4 regions of the Kitasatospora sp. NPDC034533 genome follow, and region 3 is predicted to be linked to each of the others. Evidence: riboswitches for the same ligand, from Rfam matches in the RefSeq annotation. Region 3 holds a riboswitch; each other region holds the start of a gene.
The links. A riboswitch is a leader RNA that binds a small molecule or an ion and turns the genes downstream of it on or off. The one in region 3 is predicted to bind cyclic di-AMP.
Positions count from the first base shown of each region.

Region 1: it holds a riboswitch for cyclic di-AMP, as region 3 does, so the genes downstream of both, ACZ55U_RS26040 (transglycosylase family protein) here and ACZ55U_RS24400 (M23 family metallopeptidase) in region 3, are expected to answer to the same signal.
Region 2: it holds a riboswitch for cyclic di-AMP, as region 3 does, so the genes downstream of both, ACZ55U_RS11215 (LysM peptidoglycan-binding domain-containing protein) here and ACZ55U_RS24400 (M23 family metallopeptidase) in region 3, are expected to answer to the same signal.
Region 4: it holds a riboswitch for cyclic di-AMP, as region 3 does, so the genes downstream of both, ACZ55U_RS07880 (C40 family peptidase) here and ACZ55U_RS24400 (M23 family metallopeptidase) in region 3, are expected to answer to the same signal.

Region 1 is NZ_JBVITE010000043.1:14,170-18,976, reverse strand. Features, by position in the region: gene ACZ55U_RS26045 (LacI family DNA-binding transcriptional regulator) at 1-887, shown strand, start outside; gene ACZ55U_RS26040 (transglycosylase family protein) at 1,273-2,634, opposite strand; cyclic di-AMP (ydaO/yuaA leader) riboswitch at 2,621-2,791, opposite strand; gene ACZ55U_RS26035 (sirohydrochlorin chelatase family protein) at 3,294-4,253, opposite strand; gene ACZ55U_RS26030 (DUF397 domain-containing protein) at 4,807-4,807, shown strand, end outside.
Region 2 is NZ_JBVITE010000011.1:138,654-143,460, forward strand. Features, by position in the region: gene eno (phosphopyruvate hydratase) at 1-1,255, opposite strand, end outside; gene ACZ55U_RS11215 (LysM peptidoglycan-binding domain-containing protein) at 1,582-2,481, opposite strand; cyclic di-AMP (ydaO/yuaA leader) riboswitch at 2,487-2,653, opposite strand; gene ACZ55U_RS11220 (cytochrome P450 family protein) at 2,820-4,238, opposite strand; gene ACZ55U_RS11225 (SDR family NAD(P)-dependent oxidoreductase) at 4,549-4,807, shown strand, end outside.
Region 3 is NZ_JBVITE010000038.1:47,775-52,581, forward strand. Features, by position in the region: gene ACZ55U_RS24385 (TetR/AcrR family transcriptional regulator) at 170-736, opposite strand; gene ACZ55U_RS24390 (alpha/beta fold hydrolase) at 785-1,615, opposite strand; gene ACZ55U_RS24395 (YiaA/YiaB family inner membrane protein) at 1,734-2,024, opposite strand; cyclic di-AMP (ydaO/yuaA leader) riboswitch at 2,234-2,392, shown strand; gene ACZ55U_RS24400 (M23 family metallopeptidase) at 2,405-3,253, shown strand; gene ACZ55U_RS24405 (hypothetical protein) at 3,294-4,169, opposite strand; gene ACZ55U_RS24410 (GNAT family N-acetyltransferase) at 4,212-4,807, shown strand, end outside.
Region 4 is NZ_JBVITE010000007.1:132,470-137,276, forward strand. Features, by position in the region: gene ACZ55U_RS07875 (C40 family peptidase) at 1-988, opposite strand, end outside; gene ACZ55U_RS07880 (C40 family peptidase) at 1,219-2,337, opposite strand; cyclic di-AMP (ydaO/yuaA leader) riboswitch at 2,348-2,501, opposite strand; gene ACZ55U_RS07885 (C40 family peptidase) at 2,840-3,877, opposite strand; gene ACZ55U_RS07890 (NYN domain-containing protein) at 4,094-4,807, opposite strand, start outside.

The sequences.
Region 1 (4,807 bases), on a different contig from region 3:
TCGGGTACGAGCGGCCGACCCGGCTGCGCCAGCGCAGTGCCGGGCTGATCGGGCTGATCACGCCGGAGCTGAGCAACCCGATCTTCCCCGCGCTGGCGCAGGTGATCGAGCAGGTGCTCAGCCGGCACGGCTACACCCCGGTGCTGTGCACCCAGACGCCGGGCGGTTCCACCGAGGACGAGCTGGTGGAGATGCTGGTGGACCGGGGCGTGGCGGGCATCGTCTTCGTCTCCGGGCTGCACGCGGACACCACCGCCGACCACGACCGCTACGCCCGGCTGGCCGGGCGCGGGGTGCCGTTCGTGCTGATCAACGGGTACAGCGAGAAGATCGACGCGCCGTTCATCTCGCCGGACGACCGGTCCGCGATGTGGATGGCCGTCCAGCACCTGGCCGAACTCGGGCACGAGCGGATCGGGCTGGCCGTCGGCCAGCGCCGGTACGTGCCGGTGCTGCGCAAGATCGAGGGATTCACGGCGGCGATGCGCGAGGTGCTCGGCTACGGCCGGGAGGAGGCCGAGGACCTCGTCCACCACACGCTGTTCAGCGTGGAGGGCGGGCACGCGGCGGCCGGCGCGCTGCTCGACAAGGGCTGTACCGCGATCGTCTGCGGGAGCGACATGATGGCGCTCGGGGCGATCCGGGCGGTGCGGCAGCGCGGGCTGTCGGTGCCGCAGGACGTGTCGGTGGTCGGCTTCGACGACTCGCCGCTGATCGCCTTCACCGAGCCGCCGTTGACCACGATCCGCCAGCCGGTCGAGGCGATGGCCACGGCGGCGGTGGACGCCCTGCTGGAGGAGGTCGGCGGGAACGCGGCCCAGCGCGGCGAGTTCATGTTCCAGCCGGAGCTGGTGATGCGCGGGTCCACCGGGGCCTGCGCGCGCTGAGCGTCGGCCGTCATGGCCGCCACGTCGGACGGACGGGCCCCGGAGGGCGGTTGCTCTCCGGGGCCCGTCGGCGCTTCGCCGGTCCGGGTCCCGGTGCGACGGCCGCGTGCCGGGTAGTCGCGCAGGACCGGTTCGACGGCCTTCTGGGGGAGCCGCCGGAGGGCGGGGCGCATGATGCGCCGGGGAACGGCGGAACCCCCGGGGAGAGCGACCAGACTCTCCCCGGGGGTGGCGGATGGTCAGCGTTCGGTCCGCAGCGGGTGGCTGACGGCTGATGGGAGACAGATGACAGCTGACAGATGTTGAAATCTGTTATCTGTTATCCGTCATCTGTCAGCTGTTCCTTGTCGGCTGCTACCGCGCGTCCGTCAGCCGTTCGCCGTCCTCAGACCCGGCCGGCGAAGTCCGGGGCCCAGTTGGCGATGCTCTGCTCGCGCACGCCCGAGCTCGGGTTGGCGGCCTCGACGTACTTGCCGTTGCCGACGTAGATCGCGACGTGGTACACGCCGGAGTCCTTGCCGTTGTTGGACCAGAACAGCAGGTCGCCCGGCTGGAGGCTGTCCAGCGAGACGTGGGTGCTGGCCGCGGCCTGGTCGGCGGCGACGCGCGGCACGGAGATGCCCGCGGCGCGCAGCGCGGCCTGGGTCAGGCCGGAGCAGTCCCAGCCGCCGTTGCCGGTGCCGCCGTACACGTAGGCCTGACCGACCTTCGACTCGGCGAAGGAGACCGCGGCGGCCATGCTGCCGGTGGCGGCCGGAGCCTGGGTCTGGGGCTGCGCCGGGGCCGGGGTCTGCGGGGCGGGCTTGGCGGCGGCGGGCTTGGCGGCGGCCGGCTTGGTGGCGGGCGTCTGGGCCTGCGCGGACGGCTGGGCGTTCACGGCACCGCCGTTCGCGGACTGGCCGGCCTTCCGCGAGCGGTCGGACCGGGCGGCGTCCGAGCCGGACTTGCCGTCGATGGACAGGTGCTGGCCCGGGTAGATGGAGTCCGGGCCCTCGGTCAGGGTGGCGCGGTTGAGCTCGTACAGCCGCTGCCAGCCGCCCTGCACGTTGTGCTGGTCGGCGATCGAGGACAGCCAGTCGCCCTCGACCACGGTGTAGTCGCCGCTCTGGGCCTGCTGCTGACGCTTCTGGACCCAGTTGCTCGCGGCGGAGCCGGAGGCGGCCTGAGCACCGTCCTGGGCGGGCGCGGCGGGCTTGGCGGCCGGGGCCGGGCTCTGCGGGGCGGGCTTGGCGGCCGGAGCGGCGGGCTTCGCGCTCTGGGCGGGCTTGGTGGCGGCCGAACCGGCGGTCGAGCCCGCCGTGGTGTCGACCGAAGCGGTCGAGCCCGCCGTGGTGTCGACCGAAGCGGCCGCGCCGCCCTTGGTGAGGCCGGCCTTGACCGAGCAGACCGGCCAGGCGCCGGGGCCCTGCGAGGCGAGGACCTTCTCGGCGACGGCGATCTGCTGGTCCTTGGTGGCCAGGTCGGCGCGCGCGGCGTAGGCGGTGCCGCCGAAGGCGGCCCAGGTGCTGGAGGTGAACTGGAGGCCGCCGTAGAAACCGTTGCCGGTGTTGATGCTCCAGTTGCCGCCGCTCTCGCACTGGGCGACCTTGTCCCAGGTGGCGACCGTGGCGGCGGAGGCGGTGCCGGAGGTGAGGCACGGGACGGTGAGTCCGACGCCCGCGACGCCGAGGGCGGCGATCACGCGGCGGGTGCGACTGGACAGGCTGTTGCCGTTGGTGGGCAGCATGAAGACGCGGTCCTCTCCCACGCCTGCGAGGTGAGCTGTCGGATTCGGGCTGGAGTTGCCCGGCCGCGCGGTGAGCGCGGCTTCACCCCTAGCCCTGGACCGTTCCGGGGATCGGTCCGGGGCGACTTACCTGTGGGTCCCCCGCTCCTGCCGTGGTGCGTTTTCGCGCTGCCAGGACATCCGACGGCAGGACTCGGCGTCGCGGATGAACCGGGTTCGTGTGGTCACGAACGGGGAGCACGTTAATCAGACTCAAGTTCAAACTGCAAACCTTGTGATGCGCATCACGGTTTAGCGGGAAGTACCAAAAGGCGATTCTTCCAAGATCGCAAATGATCGTTTTCCGGCAATGTCGTTGAGGAAATCGACAACTGGCTTCGCTTCAGCCATGACGTGACGGCGCGTTGAGGCGCGCGGCGGCGCACTCCGGAGGGCATGGGGGCGGCCGCAGGCCGGGCGCCCGGCCATGTGCGGTCCATTTCCTTCTAAATGGCTTCAGAACGGACATTCCGCTTCATCGGCACTCAACTCCTGAAGCGGTACGAGATGTGTGATGAACGGCGAGAAGCGGCGAAACACCGCGAGGGGCGACGGGAGACGGCGAGCAGGGGACGCCGAAGGGCCCGGAGCGCGAACCGCTCCGGACCCTTCGGCGCGCGCGAACCGGCGCGCGGTGTCGCTTACTGCCCGGCGAACCCCTGGGCGGCCGCATGGGCGCCGCGAGCACCCTCCACGGCCCCCTCGGCCTCGGCGGCGGCCGCCGCCTCCGCCTCGGCCCGGGCCAGGTCCTCCGCGGACGGCGCGGGCAGCGCGGCCAGGTAGGTGGAGGCGATCAGCTGGCCGACGGACGGGTACGCGCCCAGCGGCGCGGCCGACGGGCAGCCGGTCTCCTCGGCGGCGGTGGCGAGCAGCTCGGAGTCCGCCTCCGGGCCGATCACCAGCGGTGCCAGCGCCGGGCGCTGCGAGCCGGTGTCCTTGAGGTGGTTGACGGCCGCGGCGACCGAGCCGGGCACGTCGAGCGCGGCGGCGACGACCGGCACGGCCAGTCGGGCGGCCAGCAGCACGCCGGTGATGCCGGCCGCGGCGGCCGCGTCCTCGCCGCCGACGGTGGTCAGCACCACGCCGTCCGCGGCGGTCGCGATGGCGAACAGCCGGGCGCGGTCGGCGCGGGCCAGCCCGGCCTCGGACAGCCGGACGTGCACGGCCTCGGCCAGCAGCGGGTGCGGGCCCAGCGGGTCGGTGACCGGCGCGCCGTACTCGGCGGCGAGCGCGTGAAGCTCGGTCAGGAAGCTGTGCGGGCCCGGCACCAGGGGCACCAGGATCGGCATCGGCAGCCCGGTCTCGGCGGCCAGCACCAGTAGCTCGGCCACCGTGCGCTCCTCGCCGTCGGCGGCCTCGGAGCCGTTGCCCGGGAGGTAACCGACCGCCGCCTGGACGCCGTTCTGCTCGGTGCGGACGACCGAGAGCAGCTCCTCGACGACCGAACGGGACTCGGGCCCGGCGGTCGCGGGCACGGCGAGCACCAGGGCCGGGGCGCCGGCCGGGATCTCGGGGCGCTCGGGACGACGGTGGCGCCCCCGCGCACGGGAGCCTGGAGTGCGGACGGGCAGTGGCGCGCCCGGGATGGCTGCGGTGCTCATGCCGGAGATCGTAGGACATCGCCCCGTCCGGCTTGCAGTCGGCTGCCGTACGGGTTTCGCGCGGTCGTGGTGCGGACTCGGTGTGTCTCCGCCACCGTTCAGGCGCTTTGCCTACAATCCGGACATTCCTCTCCCAACTCGGCGCGAACCGTCACAGTCCTGACGCCGTCCGGGGCGGCGGGCGTTGCACCCGTGGCGCGTGAGATGTCTCACAGCTCAAGAGGCGCTTGACGGAGGGTCACGGGGGGGCGACTCCCGGCGTTCGAAGATCAACATTCAGCGGGGAGGTGCTCACGGCCGGTTATCGCGAGCCCGACGATTCCATGGGCTATGTCCGTTTACGTACCGTCAGGGGAAGGGGGCATGGCGAGTTCGGGGCCGCGAATGAAAGGCCTTGTGCACCTGCACTGTCCCGTGCTGATGCACGTGCACTGCGGCTATCATCACGTCAAGTGAGGCGTTGTGCCGGGCCGGTACGGGGCCGGTCCGTTCGTTCGGCGGTGCCGGGGGCGCCGCGCTGGACGACAACTCCGGAGCTCTTCGGGAGATTTCTA
Region 2 (4,807 bases), on a different contig from region 3:
CGCGGCCGGCGTACTCGGCGGCGTCGTCGAGGATCTCCTCGATGCGCAGCAGCTGGTTGTACTTGGCGACGCGCTCGGAGCGGGCCGGGGCGCCGGTCTTGATCTGGCCGCAGTTGGTGGCGACGGCCAGGTCGGCGATGGTGACGTCCTCGGTCTCACCGGAGCGGTGCGACATCATGCAGCGGTAGCCGTTGCGCTGGGCCAGCTCGACGGCGTCCAGGGTCTCGGTCAGCGAGCCGATCTGGTTCACCTTGACCAGCAGCGCGTTGGCGGTGCCGGTCTCGATGCCGCGGGCCAGGCGGGCCGGGTTGGTGACGAACAGGTCGTCGCCGACCAGCTGGACCTTGTCGCCCAGCCGGACGGTCATGGCCTTCCAGCCGTCCCAGTCCGACTCGTCCAGCGGGTCCTCGATGGAGACCAGCGGGTAGGCGTCGACCAGCTCGGCGTAGTACTCGATGAGCTCGGTGGAGGTCAGCGCCTTGCCCTCGAACTGGTAGGCACCGTCCTCGTAGAACTCGGAGGAGGCCACGTCCAGGGCCAGCGCGACGTCACGGCCGGGCACGTAGCCGGCCTTCTGGATGGCCTCGACGATCAGGTCCAGGGCCTCGCGGTTGCTGTCCAGGTTCGGCGCGAAGCCGCCCTCGTCGCCGAGGCCGGTGGACAGGCCGCGCTCCTTCAGCACGCCCTTGAGGGTGTGGTAGACCTCGACGCCCCAGCGGACGGCCTCGGAGAAGGACTCCGCGCCGATCGGGGCGATCATGAACTCCTGGATGTCGACGTTGGAGTCCGCGTGCGAGCCGCCGTTGAGGATGTTCATCATCGGGACCGGCAGGACGTGGGCGTTCGGGCCGCCCAGGTAGCGGAACAGCGGCAGGTCGCTGGCCTCGGAGGCGGCGTGCGCGACGGCCAGCGAGACGCCCAGGATGGCGTTGGCGCCGAGCGAGGACTTGTCCGGGGTGGCGTCCAGGTCCAGCATGGCCTGGTCGATCAGCCGCTGCTCGGTGGCGTCGTAGCCGACCAGCTCCGGACCGATCTGCTCGATGACGGCCAGGACGGCCTTCTCGACGCCCTTGCCGAAGTAGCGGTTCTTGTCGCCGTCGCGCAGCTCCAGGGCCTCGAAGGCGCCGGTGGAGGCACCCGACGGGACAGCGGCACGACCCGTGCTGCCGTCGTCGAGGCCGACCTCGACCTCGACCGTGGGGTTGCCGCGCGAGTCGAGGATCTCACGGGCTACGACGACATCGATGGACGGCACGAGGCATCTCCTTGCGGAAGCAGGGGTCCGGTCTGACGGGGTGCAGTCAGCAGGACGATTGCGGAGTCGTTACGACCAGAGCCTAACCGCCCGGGCTCCCGGGACCACCTCGGCCTCGGTTCCGTCTCAGCGTGTGGCCCCTCTACCCACCGGTAGTTCACCTGCTTGTCCCAGCTTGTCCCCCTGGGACGGGCGAATGCGGACGAAGGGGACCGGTAGGCCGGTCCCCTTCGTCCGCGGGTCGCGATACGCGCCGCCGGGCGTGGCGGGTCGCCGTCGGGCACGGCGGCCCGACCTCGGCTCGGGCACGGCGGCCCGACGCCGGATCAGCCGAGGTGCAGCACCTGGCCGGGCAGGATCAGGTTCGGGTCGCCGCCGACGGTGGCGTGGTTCTGGTCGTACAGCGCGCGCCAGCCGCCGGACACGCCCTGGGCGGTGGCGATGGTCGACAGGGTGTCACCGGCGCGGACGGTGTAGTCGTGGCCGGTGGCCCGCGGAGCCGGCTGCACGGCGGCCTGCGGGGCGTACTGCGGCTGGGCGGCGGCCTGGCCGGCGTACTGCTGGTAGACGCTCTGGTGGCTGGTCCAGTACCAGGCGCCGTTGTTCTGGTACCAGTACACCTTGGCGTCGGCGTCCCAGCCGGCCTTGCCGGAGAAGCCCGGGGTCTGCTGGGTCTGCTGCTGCGGGGCGGCCTGCTGGGCCGGCTTGGCGGCGGGCTTCTGAGCCGGCTTCGGGGCCTGCTGCTGAGCCGGCTTCTCGGCCGGCTTGGCGGCGGGCTTCGGGGCCTGCGGCTTGGGGGCCGTCTGGGTCTTGCCGCCCGAGGAGGTGTCGACGGAGGCCGGGGAGCCGCCCTTGGTCAGACCGGCCTTCTTGGAGCAGACCGGCCAGGCGCCGGGGCCCTGCGAGGCGAGGACCTTCTCGGCGACCGCGATCTGCTGGCCCTTGCTGGCCTGGTTGGCCTGCGGGGCGTAGACGGTGCCGCCGTAGGCCTTCCAGGTGCTGGAGGTGAACTGGAGGCCGCCGTAGAAGCCGTTGCCGGTGTTGATGCTCCAGTTGCCGCCGCTCTCGCACTGGGCGACGGCGTCCCAGGTGGAGACCGGGGCGGCGGAGGCGCCGGTGGCGGTGAGGAGCGGCATCGCGAGTCCGACGCCGGCCACACCGGCGACGGCGATGGCCTTCTCGGCCTGGGTACGACGACGGTGGCGGCCAGTTCCAACGAACAGCATGAAGAGGTCCCTCTCCGCACGCCTGCGAGGTGAGCTGTCGGGTTCGGACCGGGAGGTGGCCCGGCCGCCGTGTGCGGAAACGATTCCGCTCGGGCGGCTTCACCCCAAGCCGTGGGGACGGCAACAAACCTGGTTCCCCCGCCCCTGCCCAGGGTTCTGGTCGGTTTCCCGTGGCACGGCGGGCAGGATTCGGCGTTCCGCGCTCGGGGTCCGCAGCTGCGAACCCCAGGAGAGTAGACAGATCTTCAGACCAATCACAAGCTCATATCGCCGATATCACACCAGCATTACGGCGCGTGCCCATTCGCCTACCGACTGCGGCGTTATGTCCGGATTGGTCAGCCTTCATACCCCGTACGGGAGTTGACCGACGGCGTGCCGCCGACGTGATCGGCGCTCGCCGGAGTCACGGTAGGACCCTGCGGAAGCGCGTGCGGAGAGGCGTGCGGAGAGCGGCTCTCCGGGCTGAATTCCACCGGCAGTTCGCGCAGCCCACGCATGATCAGACCGCCTCGCCAGCGCAGGTTCTCCGGACTTTCCGCGAGCCGCAGATCGGGCAGCCGGGAAAGCAGTGTGGCCAGCGCCGTCCGCCCTTCCAGCCGGGCCAGCGGAGCGCCGATGCAGTAGTGGATGCCGTGCCCGAAGCCCAGGTGCGGGTTGTCCGTCCGGGCCAGGTCGAGGGTGTTCTCGTCCGCGAACCGGGCCGGATCGCGGTCCGCCGCGGCCAGCACCACCAGCACCGGGTCGCCGACCGGGATGTCCACTCCGCCGATGCTCAGCGGACGGGTCGCGAACCGCCAGGTCGCCAGCTCCACCGGCCCGTCGTAGCGCAGGAGTTCCTCGATCCCGGTCTCCAGCAGCCCGCTCTCGCCGCGCGCCACCGACTCCTGGAGCAGCCGGCGCTGCTCCGGATTACGCAGCAGCGCGTAGGTGCCGTTGCCGATCAGGTTGACGGTGGTCTCGAAGCCCGCGAACAGGAGGATGAAGGCCATCGCCGCGGCCTCGTTCTCGGTCAGGTGCTCACCGTGGTCACTGGCCCGGATCAGACCCGAGATCAGGTCGTCGCCGAGGTCGGCGCGCTTGCGGTGGATCAGCTCCAGCAGGTACGCCCGCATCCGCCTCACCGCCCGCCCCACGCCGCCGCGTTGGCCGCCGCCCTGGCCCGGCTTGGTGTGCCGCAGCATCATCCCGGCCCAGTCGCGGAAGTCGTCCTGGTCCTCGGCCGGCACGCCCAGCATGTCGCAGATCGCGTAGATGGGGAGCGGGAAGGCGAACTCGTGGATCAGGTCCGCCGAACCGCGCCGGGCGAAGCCGTCGATCAGCCGGTCGGTGAGCTGCTGCACCCGCGGCTCGAACTCGGCCACCCGGCGCGGGGTGAACGCCTTCGACACCAGCCGGCGCAGCCTGGTGTGGTCCGGCGGGTCGATGTTCAGCAGGTGGGTCATCAGGTCGGCCTGCCGCTCCCCCGGGATGCCCACCCGGCCGGTGCGGTGCGCCTGCTCGCTGTGGTGCGCCGGGTTCTTCGACAGCCGGCTGTCCGCGAGCGCCTGACGGGCGTCCGCGTACCGCGTCACCAGCCAGGCCTCGACACCGCTCGGCAGCGTGGTGCGGTGCACCGGGGCGTGCTCGCGCAGCCAGGCGTAGGCGGGGTACGGATCGGCGGCGAACTCCCAGGTGAACAGCTGCGGAGCGGGGGCGCCGGGCGGCGTGGCGGAGGGCGTGGTGGCGGGCCGGGCGGGGTCGGGCTGAGCTGGCATGGACCGACCGTATCCGGTGCGACGGGCGCGCCCCGCTCCGGCGGGCCGCCGCTCCCCCGCCGCCGTTCCCGTCCGTGGCGCCGGCTCTCCGTGGACGGCCCGTGGACCGGCCGGTTGACGGGCCATGGACAGTCCGTGGCCGCCCGGTGGACGGCTCTTGTCCGGCTCTTGGACGGCTCTTGGAGAGGAAGCGGGCGTGAGCCTGGTCACCTGAGGGGTAATCCCTGTTGCGGAGGGTCAGTCCCTGCCTACGATCCTCCGCAGTACGCGTGGGCGCCGGTGCGGTGTCGCCCACAGGGAGGAGCAGACCATGCGGGTCAGCGGATCAGTCGTCGTCATCGCGGTCCTCGACGGCGGGTCGGGCGCGGGACTCGCCCGCCGGTTCGCCGCGGCCGGCGCCGCCGGGATGCTCATCGCCGACCAGCACGTCGGCGTCGCCGAGGACCTCGCCGCCGAACTCGACCGGCCGGGCTGCCCCGTCGTCGGCGTCTGCGGTGACGTCCGCCGCCCCAGCGACGTCGCCGCCCTCGTGGACACCGCCGAGAAGCACCTCGGCCCGATCGACGTCT
Region 3 (4,807 bases):
GCCTCGGCGACGAGCGTCGGATTCGAGCCGGTTGGCCGGATCGCGTCCCGGAATGTGTGGGGTTCGTGCGCACGGTGTTCCCAAGGGGCGTCGTCCGGTGCGAGGGCGCCCCCGTCGGGTGGGCGCGCCCCGGTCGCACGTCCCCGTCGCACGCCCCCATCGCGCCCCGCTACGCGGGCCAGGTGCGCAGGCCGGTGGTGAGGGTGGTGATGAGGCGGTCGTGGGTGGTGCCGAGGTCCTCGGCGAGCTGGAAGGCGCCGGCGGCGGCGAGCGAGGCGAAGCCGTGGGCGAGGGAGCGGACGGTCCGGGCGGCGTGGACCGCCTCGGCGCCGTCGAGGCCGTACTCCCGCAGGACGGCGATGATCACGCCGACCAGCCGCCCGGCGGCCCGGGTCAGCTCGTCGTCGGGCTGCGGGGCCTGGGGGAGCGCGCCGTAGCGGTGCGGGTACTCGGTGGCGTACGCGTGGTAGGCGCGCAGGACGGCGGCCACGGCGTCGTCCCCGCTGCGGCCGACCGCCGCCTCGGCCAGCCGGTCGGCGAGGTCCCCGGTGACCCGGACGGCGATCAGCCGCCGCAGTTCGGCGAGGCCGCCGCTGACGTGCTTGTACAGCGAGGGGGTGGCGACGCCCGCCCGGGCGGCGACCGAGGCCAGGGTGAGGGCCTCGGTGCCCTGGTCGTCGATGAGGGCGAGGGCGTGGTCGACGACCTGCTCGGGGGTCAGTCCTACGCGGGGCATGGGCTCGGGTCCTTCGTGCGGAGTTCGGTGGGCGGGGCGGGGCCGGACTCAGCCGAGCTCGGCGAGGAACGGCAGCAGGGCGTCCGCGGTGGCCGCCGGGTTGTCGGCCATCGGGTAGTGCCCGGAGCCCTCGATCATCACCTTCCGCGCGCCGCCCAGCGCGGCCGCCTGCCGGTCGGCGACCAGCTCCGGCTTCGGGAAGTCGGGGTCCTCGCTGCCCATGACCACCAGCGCCGGGCAGCGCACCGCGGCCGTCCAGCCGACCGGCATCGAGTCGCCCCGGACGTACCCGCGGGTGGCGGTCCTGCGGCCGGGGGTGCGCAGGGCGGCGACCAGCCCGTCCACGTACGCGTCGAAGTCGGCGGGCTTGGCGCCGGGGAAGGCCATCTTGCGCAGGTAGAAGCCCCAGGCGGCCGGCCAGTGGACGAAGGCGGCGCCCAGCAGGCCCATGGCGCCGCGCATCAGGGCGCCCGGCGGCGGGTTCTCGATGAAGGCGTCGATCAGCACGATCCCGGCGACCCGCTCGGGCGCGTCCCCGGCGGCCTTGACGACCGTCGCCCCCGTGTACGAGTTCCCGGCGAGGACGGCGCGCTCGATGCCGAGGTGGTCGAGCAGGGCGAGGACGTCGCCGGCCAGGGCGGCCGGGCCGTAGTCGTCCCAGACCAGGGAGGACTCGCCGAAGCCCCGGAGGTCCATGGTGACCACCCGGTGGCCGGCGGCGGTGAGCAGCGGGCGCAGGTGTCGGTAGGCGGCCCGGCTGTCGAGCATGCCCGGCAGCAGGACGACGGGGGTGCCGTCGCCCTGCCGGGTGTCGTCGTAGGAGATCCTGCCGCCGGGAACGGTCAGGTACTGGGTGCTCGGGGTGACGGTGCCGTTCATGGGTGGTCCTCCTCGGGCCGCCGGTGCGGGAAATCGGCGGTGCTGCCGATAGCCATAAAGCTAAGGCTAATAGCCTTAGCCGTCAAGCGATCGCACCGCCCGGCGCCGGGGGAGGCGCTCAGACCCCGTCCACCTTGAACGGGTCGTGCTCGCTGAGCAGCTTCTCCAGCCGGGCCTGGTCGACCCGGGTGACCATCTCGTTGGACTCCTGGCGGTCCCGGATCACCTTCGCCAGGGTGAACGCGGAGGTGACGGTGTAGAGGAGGCCGAGCCCGAGGAACGCCCTGGTCCACCCGCCCACCGGCAGGCGGGCGATCCCGACGGCGAGGGCGGTGCCCGACAGGGCGAAGGAGAGGACGGCCTGGACGTAGTACGCGGCCGTGGTGCGGGTCTGCATCGGTGCGTTCATGGCGCCAGGATGTGGCCGCCGGGACGGGCCGCACATGAGTAGGGGTACTCAGATGGGCCCGTGCATGAGGGGGCCCGCATGAGGGGTCGTTCGTTGACGTTCGTTCACCAGGGCCTAAGCTGCTCCAAACGGATGGCTTGGAATCAGGGCCTCCTAGGATTAACGTTTGATAACGCAGCGCGGTCGTCAACGCCGTAACCAGACGGCACCGTGCGCCGTCGCCTAATCCCGCCGGCCGGCCTCCGGGCAGGCCAGGGAGCCGGGGAACCACGTTCCTTGGGGTGAATCGGCGGGGCTCCGGCCCGGCCGTAGGAGACCTTCCTGCTCCGAACCCGTCAGCTAACCCGGTAGGCGCGAAGGAAGGAAAGGAGCGCGCCTCCGTGGCGTCGACGCACACCCCGGCACACCCGGCCGGCTTCGCGGCCGGTACCCAGCTCCTCGACCACCCCGGCACGGACGGCCCCGAGGACTTCGGTCCCGAGGCCTTCGCCGCGGAGGCCGAGACCAACCGCCACCGGATGCCGCGTCAGACCCGCGGGGCCTCCCCGCTGCTCGGCGTCACCGCCGTCGCCGCCACCCTGGGCGCCACCGGCTTCGCCTCGGCGACCCCGGCCGCCGCCCCCGCCATCGAGGCCCCCGACGAGACCCCGGTCGCGCTCGCCGCCGACCCCGGCCTCGCGCTCGCCGCCCGCATCCAGCACCAGGCCGACAGCCAGCGCACCGCCGCCGAGGAGAGCGCCCGCCTCCAGGCCGCGCAGGAGGCCGCCGCCAAGGCCGCCGCCAAGGAGGCCGAGGCCAAGCGCGCCGCCGAGGAGGCCGAGCGGGCCAAGGCCGCCGCCCTCACCCTCCCGGTGACGGACTACCGGCTCTCCGCCCACTACGGCCAGAGCGCCCGCTACTGGGCCAACCTGCACACCGGCCTGGACTTCGCCGCCGACACCGGCACCCCGGTCCACGCGCTCGGCCAGGGCACCATCACCTCGGCCGGCTGGGCCGGCTCGTACGGCTACCGGATCGTCGAGACGCTGCCCGACGGCACCGAGATCTGGTACTGCCACCTCTCCTCGATCACCAAGGGCTCCGGCCCGGTCGCCGGCGGCCAGCAGATCGGCAAGGTCGGCGCGACCGGCAACGTCACCGGCCCGCACCTGCACCTGGAGGTCCGCCCGGGCGGCGGCGCCCCGGTCGACCCGGAGCCCTGGCTCCAGCAGCACGGCCTCAACCCCTGACGCGGCCGCGGAGCCCCCGGCCCGGGGGCTCCGCGCGTCCTCACTCCTCGGCGGGCAGCTGCGCCAGGTACGCCTCGATCTCCTCCTGGCCCGGCTCCGGCGCCAGCTCCGGGAACTCCGTCACCAGCAGCCGCGGCAGCCCCGGCACCGTCCACTCGCCGAACAGGTCGAGGGCCGCGCCGACCGCCGCCTCCTCGAACCGCTCGAAGTCCCCGGCCAGCTCGTCCGGCATCGGCCGCCCCAGGGCGGTCAGCTCGGCCAGGTTGCGGTAGCTGCGGCGCATCAGGCCCTGCTCCAGCAGCCGACGCGCGCCGTCCGTGGCCATGCCCACCGACAGCACCCGGCCCGGGCCCCAGCCCTGCTCGTCCGGCTCGTCCAGCCAGCCGGCCGGCACCAGCGCCTCGAACGCGGCCGACCGCTCCTCGGGCGCCAGCTCGCCGAAGCCGGCCAGCCAGTCCCGTACGGCCTGCGGGTCCGTGACGTCCACCCCGTACGCGTACAGCAGCAGCGCGTACAGCCGGGGCCAGGTCACCAGGTCGGCGCGGCGCAGCAGCCCGGCGGCGACCTCACCCTGCCACTCGGCCTCGGCGTGCAGCCGCTCCTGGCGCTTGGCGTTCAGCCGCCGGACCGCCCGCTGGTGGTCGATCAGCAGCCGGACGGCCTCGCCGTAGGCGAGCGGGTCCTCCTCGGGGGCGGGTTGGACGTACAGGTGGAGCCGTTCGTACAGCAGGTGCTCCACCGCGTCGGAGGTCAGTTCGGGCCAGCCGTCGTGCATCCTGCCCTCGCCCAGCTCCAGCAGCGCCAGCACCGCGCGCAGCGGCTCCTCGGCCACCGGTGCGCGGCCCTGCTCGGCCGCCCAGGAGAGCAGGTCGGCGGCCTTGGTGCGCGGGGCGAGCCGCAGGTCTTCGTCGTTCATGGTCCGAACGGTAGCCGCCGGGCGGGGATAGGGTCGGCAGCCATGGTCCCCGTACGACTCACCGGCCCGCGACTGGCCCTCCGCGAGTACCACCACACCGAGGGCGACGTCGCCGCGCTGCACGCGCTGTTCGGCGACCCGGAGGTCACCCGGTACCTGCCGTTCGGCCCGAGCGGCCTGGAGGACTGCGCCGACCAGGTGGAGCTCTACCTGGAGGAGGCGCTGGCCGAGGAGCGAGACACCTACCGGCTCGCCGTCACGCGGCTCGCCGACGCCGAGGACCCGTGGGACGCGCCGCCGATCGGGCAGGCCTCGCTCACCCTCGGCGGGCACCGCGCCGGCGACCTCGGGTGCGTGCTGGCCCGCGAGTGCTGGGGCCGCGGCTACGCGGGCGAGACCGTCGGCCTGCTCTGCGGCTTCGCCTTCGGGGAGCTGGGCCTGCACCGGCTGACCGCCCGGACGGCGGTGGACAACACGGCCTCCGTCAGGGTGCTCGGCGGCCTGGGGTTCCGGCTGGAGGGGCGGCTGCGGCACGACCGCTCCGAGGACGGGGTCCGGTCCGACTCGTACCTGTACTCGCTGCTCGCCGGCGAGTGGGCGGGGCCGGCCACCCGCCGGGGGAGAGCGGGGGAGGGGGG
Region 4 (4,807 bases), on a different contig from region 3:
CGCCCGGGCGGGGGGCGTGCACGATCACACCGCCGCCGGCGTACATGCCGACGTGGTGCATGTCCCGGTAGAAGATCACCAGGTCTCCCGGTCGCGCTTCGGACAGGCTGATCCGCTGCCCGGCGTACGCCTGGGCCTGCGAGGTGCGCGGCAGGGTCACTCCGGCCTGCCGCCAGCTGTAGTACATCAGACCGGAGCAGTCGAACGCGTTCGGCCCGGTGGCCCCGTAGACGTACGGCGAGCCGATCATCCGCACCGCGGCGGCCAGCGCGGCGGCCCCGCGCTCGGAGGCGGGCGGCGCGGAGCCGAGGTCCAGCCGGTCGGTGCCGCGGGTGGCGCGCTGCTCGGCGTCGCGGGCGTCCTGCGCCGCCAGCCGGGCCCGCTCGCCGGCGCCCAGTCCGTTGAGCAGCTTCTGCGCCGCGGCCAGCCGCTGCTGGATCTGCTGCTTGCTGTCCGCGAGCGAGCGGCGGGTCTCGTCCAGCTCGGCGAGCTTGTCGGCCGCCTCGGTGCGGCGCTGGTCGAGCCGGCGCTGACGGGTGAGCAGCTCGTGCAGGGTCTCCTGCTGGCGGGTGGCGGCCTGGCCCATGGTGCGGGCGCGGGCGAGGTACCCCTCCGGGTCGGGCGAGAGGATCAGCTGGGCGGTCTGGGTCATCCCGCCGCCGCGGTACTCGGCCCCGGCGACCGTCGCCAGGTCGCCGCGCAGCTGGTTGAGCTGGTCCTGCGCGAGGGCGATCTCCCCCTGGAGGATGGTGGTCTCGCCCTGGAGCCGCCGCTGCGCCTCCTGGGCGGCGTTGTACTTCTCGGACGCCTGCTCGGCCTCGTCGTACAGCTGCTCCACCTGCGCCTTGACGTCCTGACGGTCGGTCGGGTCCGGGGTGCCGGGGGCGGCCTGGGCGCTGCCGCCGGAGGCCACGCCCAACGCGGTGGCGGCGGCCGCTGTCAGCACCAGCGCCCGGGCGAGCAGTGGGGAACGACGGTGCACGGGCATGGCGGCGGCGACTCCAATCCTGCGGCGCGGGCCCCCGCCGCCGCACCACTGCGGGCGGCCGTCGAGCGGAAGTCCGGTGGCAGACGTTAGCGAGTCCGGGCAAGCGAGTCCAAACCCCTCCCAACCCGAATATTCGCTCACTAATCGGACATCAGATCGACCCGCCCGCAAAAGCCGCAGGCCCGGCCTCCCCTCGGGGAAGACCGGGCCTGAGAGCGTCCGAGCGGGGATCAGACCCGCACGATGGAGGCCAGCGGCATGTTGGAGACCGCCTCGTAGCGCACCGACGCACCCGGCTTGGGGGCGTGCAGCACCTGGCCGTTGCCGGCGTAGATGCCGACGTGGTGGGCGTCGCTGTAGAAGATCAGCAGGTCGCCGGGCTGGGCCTGGGAGAGGTCGGTGCCGATCCGGGTGCCGGCCCCGGCCTGCGCCTGCGAGGTGCGCGGCAGCGACACGCCCGCCTGGTTGTACGCCCAGACCATCAGGCCGGAGCAGTCGAAGGAGCTCGGGCCGGTGGCGCCCCAGACGTACGGGCTGCCGATCTTGGAGGCGGCGTACGAGAGCGCGGCGGCACCGCGCGAGCTGCCCGCGGCCACCTTCACCGGAGCGGTGGTCGAGGGGGCCGAGAGGTCGCTGCGGCCGTTGTCGCGCGAGGCGCGGTCGGCACCGCCCTGCTGGGCCTGGGCGGCGTCGGCCTTGGCCTTGGCGTCCGCCGCGGCCTTCTGCTCGGCCTGCTGGATCGCCTGGCGCTCCTGCTCGGACAGCGTGTTGAACAGGTCCTGGGCGGCCTTCAGCTTGCTCTGGACCTCCTCCTTGGAGGCCTTCAGCTGCTGGGTGGTGGAGTCCAGCTCGGCGAGCTTGCCCTGGGCCTCGGTGCGGTCCTGGTCCAGCTTGCGCTGCTGCTCCTGGAGCTGCTTCAGCTGGTTCTTCTGGCTGTCCCCGGCCTGGTTCAGCGCACCGGCCTGGTTCAGGAAGGTGTCCGGGCTGGAGGAGAACATCAGCTGGACGGTCGGCGAGATGCCGCCGTTGCGGTACTGCTCGCCGGCGATCTCCGCGAGCCCGCCCTGGAGCTCGGTCACCTGGGCCTGCTGACGGGCCACCTGGTCCTGGAGGCCGGAGACCTGCTTCTCCAGCTCCTGCTGCTTCTCCAGCGAGGCGTTGTACTTCTCGGTCGCGACCTCGGCCTGCTCGTTGTACTGGTCGACCTGCTCCTTGACCTGTTCCTTGGTCGGCTGCGGGTCGGCGTGGGCGCCGGACTGCGCGGAGAGGGCGACGGCTGCGGCGGCGAGGCCGGTCATGATCGAGACGCGGGTGCGGCCGGCGGGCTTGGGACGACGATGGGACGCCACGAAGGCGGACTCCTTCTTCCTACGTCCGCCTACCGGGTGAGCTGACGGGTTCGGGCCGGAAGCATGCCCTACGACGCCTCACGGCCGCGCCGGCGGCCGACCTGGCGCCGATTCACCCCGGAGGAACGTGGTTCCCCGGCTCCGCTCCGCAGCGCCCCCGAACACTGGGCTCCCCTGTCGGGCAGTCGCTTCGACCTGCCCCGCTGCCTCGCGAACTCGGCGGAAACCACCGCCGCCACCCAGGCTGGGCGATCGACAGTGCGGTGGTTCGGAGCACGACCCTAGTAACTGAACCGTGATCCGTTCAAATCCTTGTCAGAAAAAAGACAGAAGATTACCCAAGTTCTTTTGTGAAAATGACCGATGGTGACCACTGACGCACGCAAGGCTGATCGGTTCTCAGCATGTGGTCACAAAAGGCGCGGAAAACCCGAACGCCACCCCCGGGCGGGGGTGGCGCTGGTCACAAGGGCCGCGGGAGCCCCTCGGGCATGTCGGCCCGTCAGACCCGGCGGATGGTGTTGATGGGCATCGCGTCCGCCTTCATCACCTTCACCACGTCACCGGTGTGCGGCGCGTGGACCACCATGCCGTTGCCGATGTACATCCCGACGTGGTGCATGTCGGAGCCGTAGACCACCAGGTCACCCGGCTGGGCCTGGTCCAGCGAGGGCACCCGGGTGCCGTAGTGGCCCTGCTCCTGCGAGGTGCGCGGCAGCGAGACGCCGGCCTGCCCGTACGCCCAGACCATCAGGCCCGAGCAGTCGAAGGTGGTCGAGCCGGTGGCGCCCCACACGTACGGCGAGCCCTGCTTGCTCATCGCCTTGGACACCGCGGTGGCCGCGTAGCCGCTGGCCGCCGGCAGGCTTCCCAGGTCCACCCGCTCGCTGCCGCGCGAGGCGCGCTCGTCCTGCGCCTGCTGGGCCCGCAGCGCGGCACGGTCGGCCGCGCTGAGCGAGTTCAGCAGGTCCTGAGCGGCCTTCAGCTTGGCGTTGACGTCCGTCTTGGCCTGGTTCAGGTCCTTGGTGGTGGTGTCGAGCGAGGCGAGCACCGCGGCCGCCTCGGTCTTCTCCTGGTCCAGCCGGCGCTGCTGCTCCAGCAGGTTCTTGAGCGCCTCGGCCTGACTGGTGCTGGCCTGCTGGATGGTGGAGGCCTTCTCCAGGTAGCCGGAGGGGTCGGAGGAGAGCATCAGCTGGACGGACGCGTCGATGCCGCCGGTGCGGTACTGCTCGCCCGCCACCTCGGCGAGGCCGCCCTGGAGCTGGGTCATCTCCTCCTGGCCGCGGGCCACCTGGTCCTGGAGCTGGTCGGCCTGCTTGCGCAGCTGGTCGGCCCGCTCCTTGGCGCCGTTGTACTTCTCCGCCGCCTGCTCCTGCTCCTGCTGGAGCTGGTCGATCTGCGCCTTGACGTCCGACGTGTTCGGCTGCGGCGCGGCGTGCGCCGCCACCTGGGCGGAGAGGGCGACCGCGGTCGCAGCGGCAGCGGTGAGCACGGAGATCCGCGCGCGGCTCGGCTGCTTGGGACGGCGGTGGGTGGCCAAGTGACCGGCTCCTTCTTCCATCGGACTCACCTGATCGGACTCACCTGATGGGATGAGATTCCGGAAAATAGGTTTGACACCTGACCCTAGTGAAGTTCAATCCGTTCTGCCACTCCCCCAAAGGCGTGAACTCCGGTCACCCACACTGACTTCACGGAAACCCCACCGGGCCCCCGGACCCCTTCCGACCAGGCGTTCCCACGCCCGGATCCGGCCTCAGGGCCGGGCCAGCCGGTTCAGCAGCAGCACCGAGGCCACCGGGCGCGCGCCCGCCTTCCGCACGCCCTCCGCGACCTCCCGGTCGGTGGACACCACCACCACCGGACGCCCCTGCGGCTCGGCCCGCACCAGACGGCGGATCAGCTCGTCGGCCGTCTCCCCGGTCCGGCTGAACCGTACCCGGACCCCGCGCGGCGGCGCCATGATCACCGGGACGTCCAGGTCCTGCCCGTCGAACACGCAGGTGACCTCCGCCTGGGTGCGCTGGGCCAGCATCGCCAGCCCGCCCAGCAGCCGGATCCGCTGCTGCTCCAGCGGAAGCGTCGGATAGCCGGTCTTGGTCACGTTGTAGCCGTCCACCACCAGGTGCACCTGGGGGATCGCCAGCAGCTGGTCCAGCAGCGCCGGATCGTCCTCGGCCAGCCCGCGCCGGGCCACGTCGTGCGGCGAGGCCGCCCCCGGCACCACCGCCTCCACCAGGTCCGCCGGACGGATCTGGGAGACCGGCAGCGCCAGCTCCCGCTGGAGCCCCTGGGCCGACTGCAACACGGTGTCCAGCAGCAGCCGCAGCCGCATGTCCTCGACGCTGCGCCCCTCCCGGGCCGACCGGCGGCCCTGCTCCGCCGCGTTCTCCAACTCGGAGACCCGGTGCCGGAGCCTGCGCGCCTCGCTCTCGGCCGCACCGCGCTCCGCCGCGGCCTGCGCCCTCGC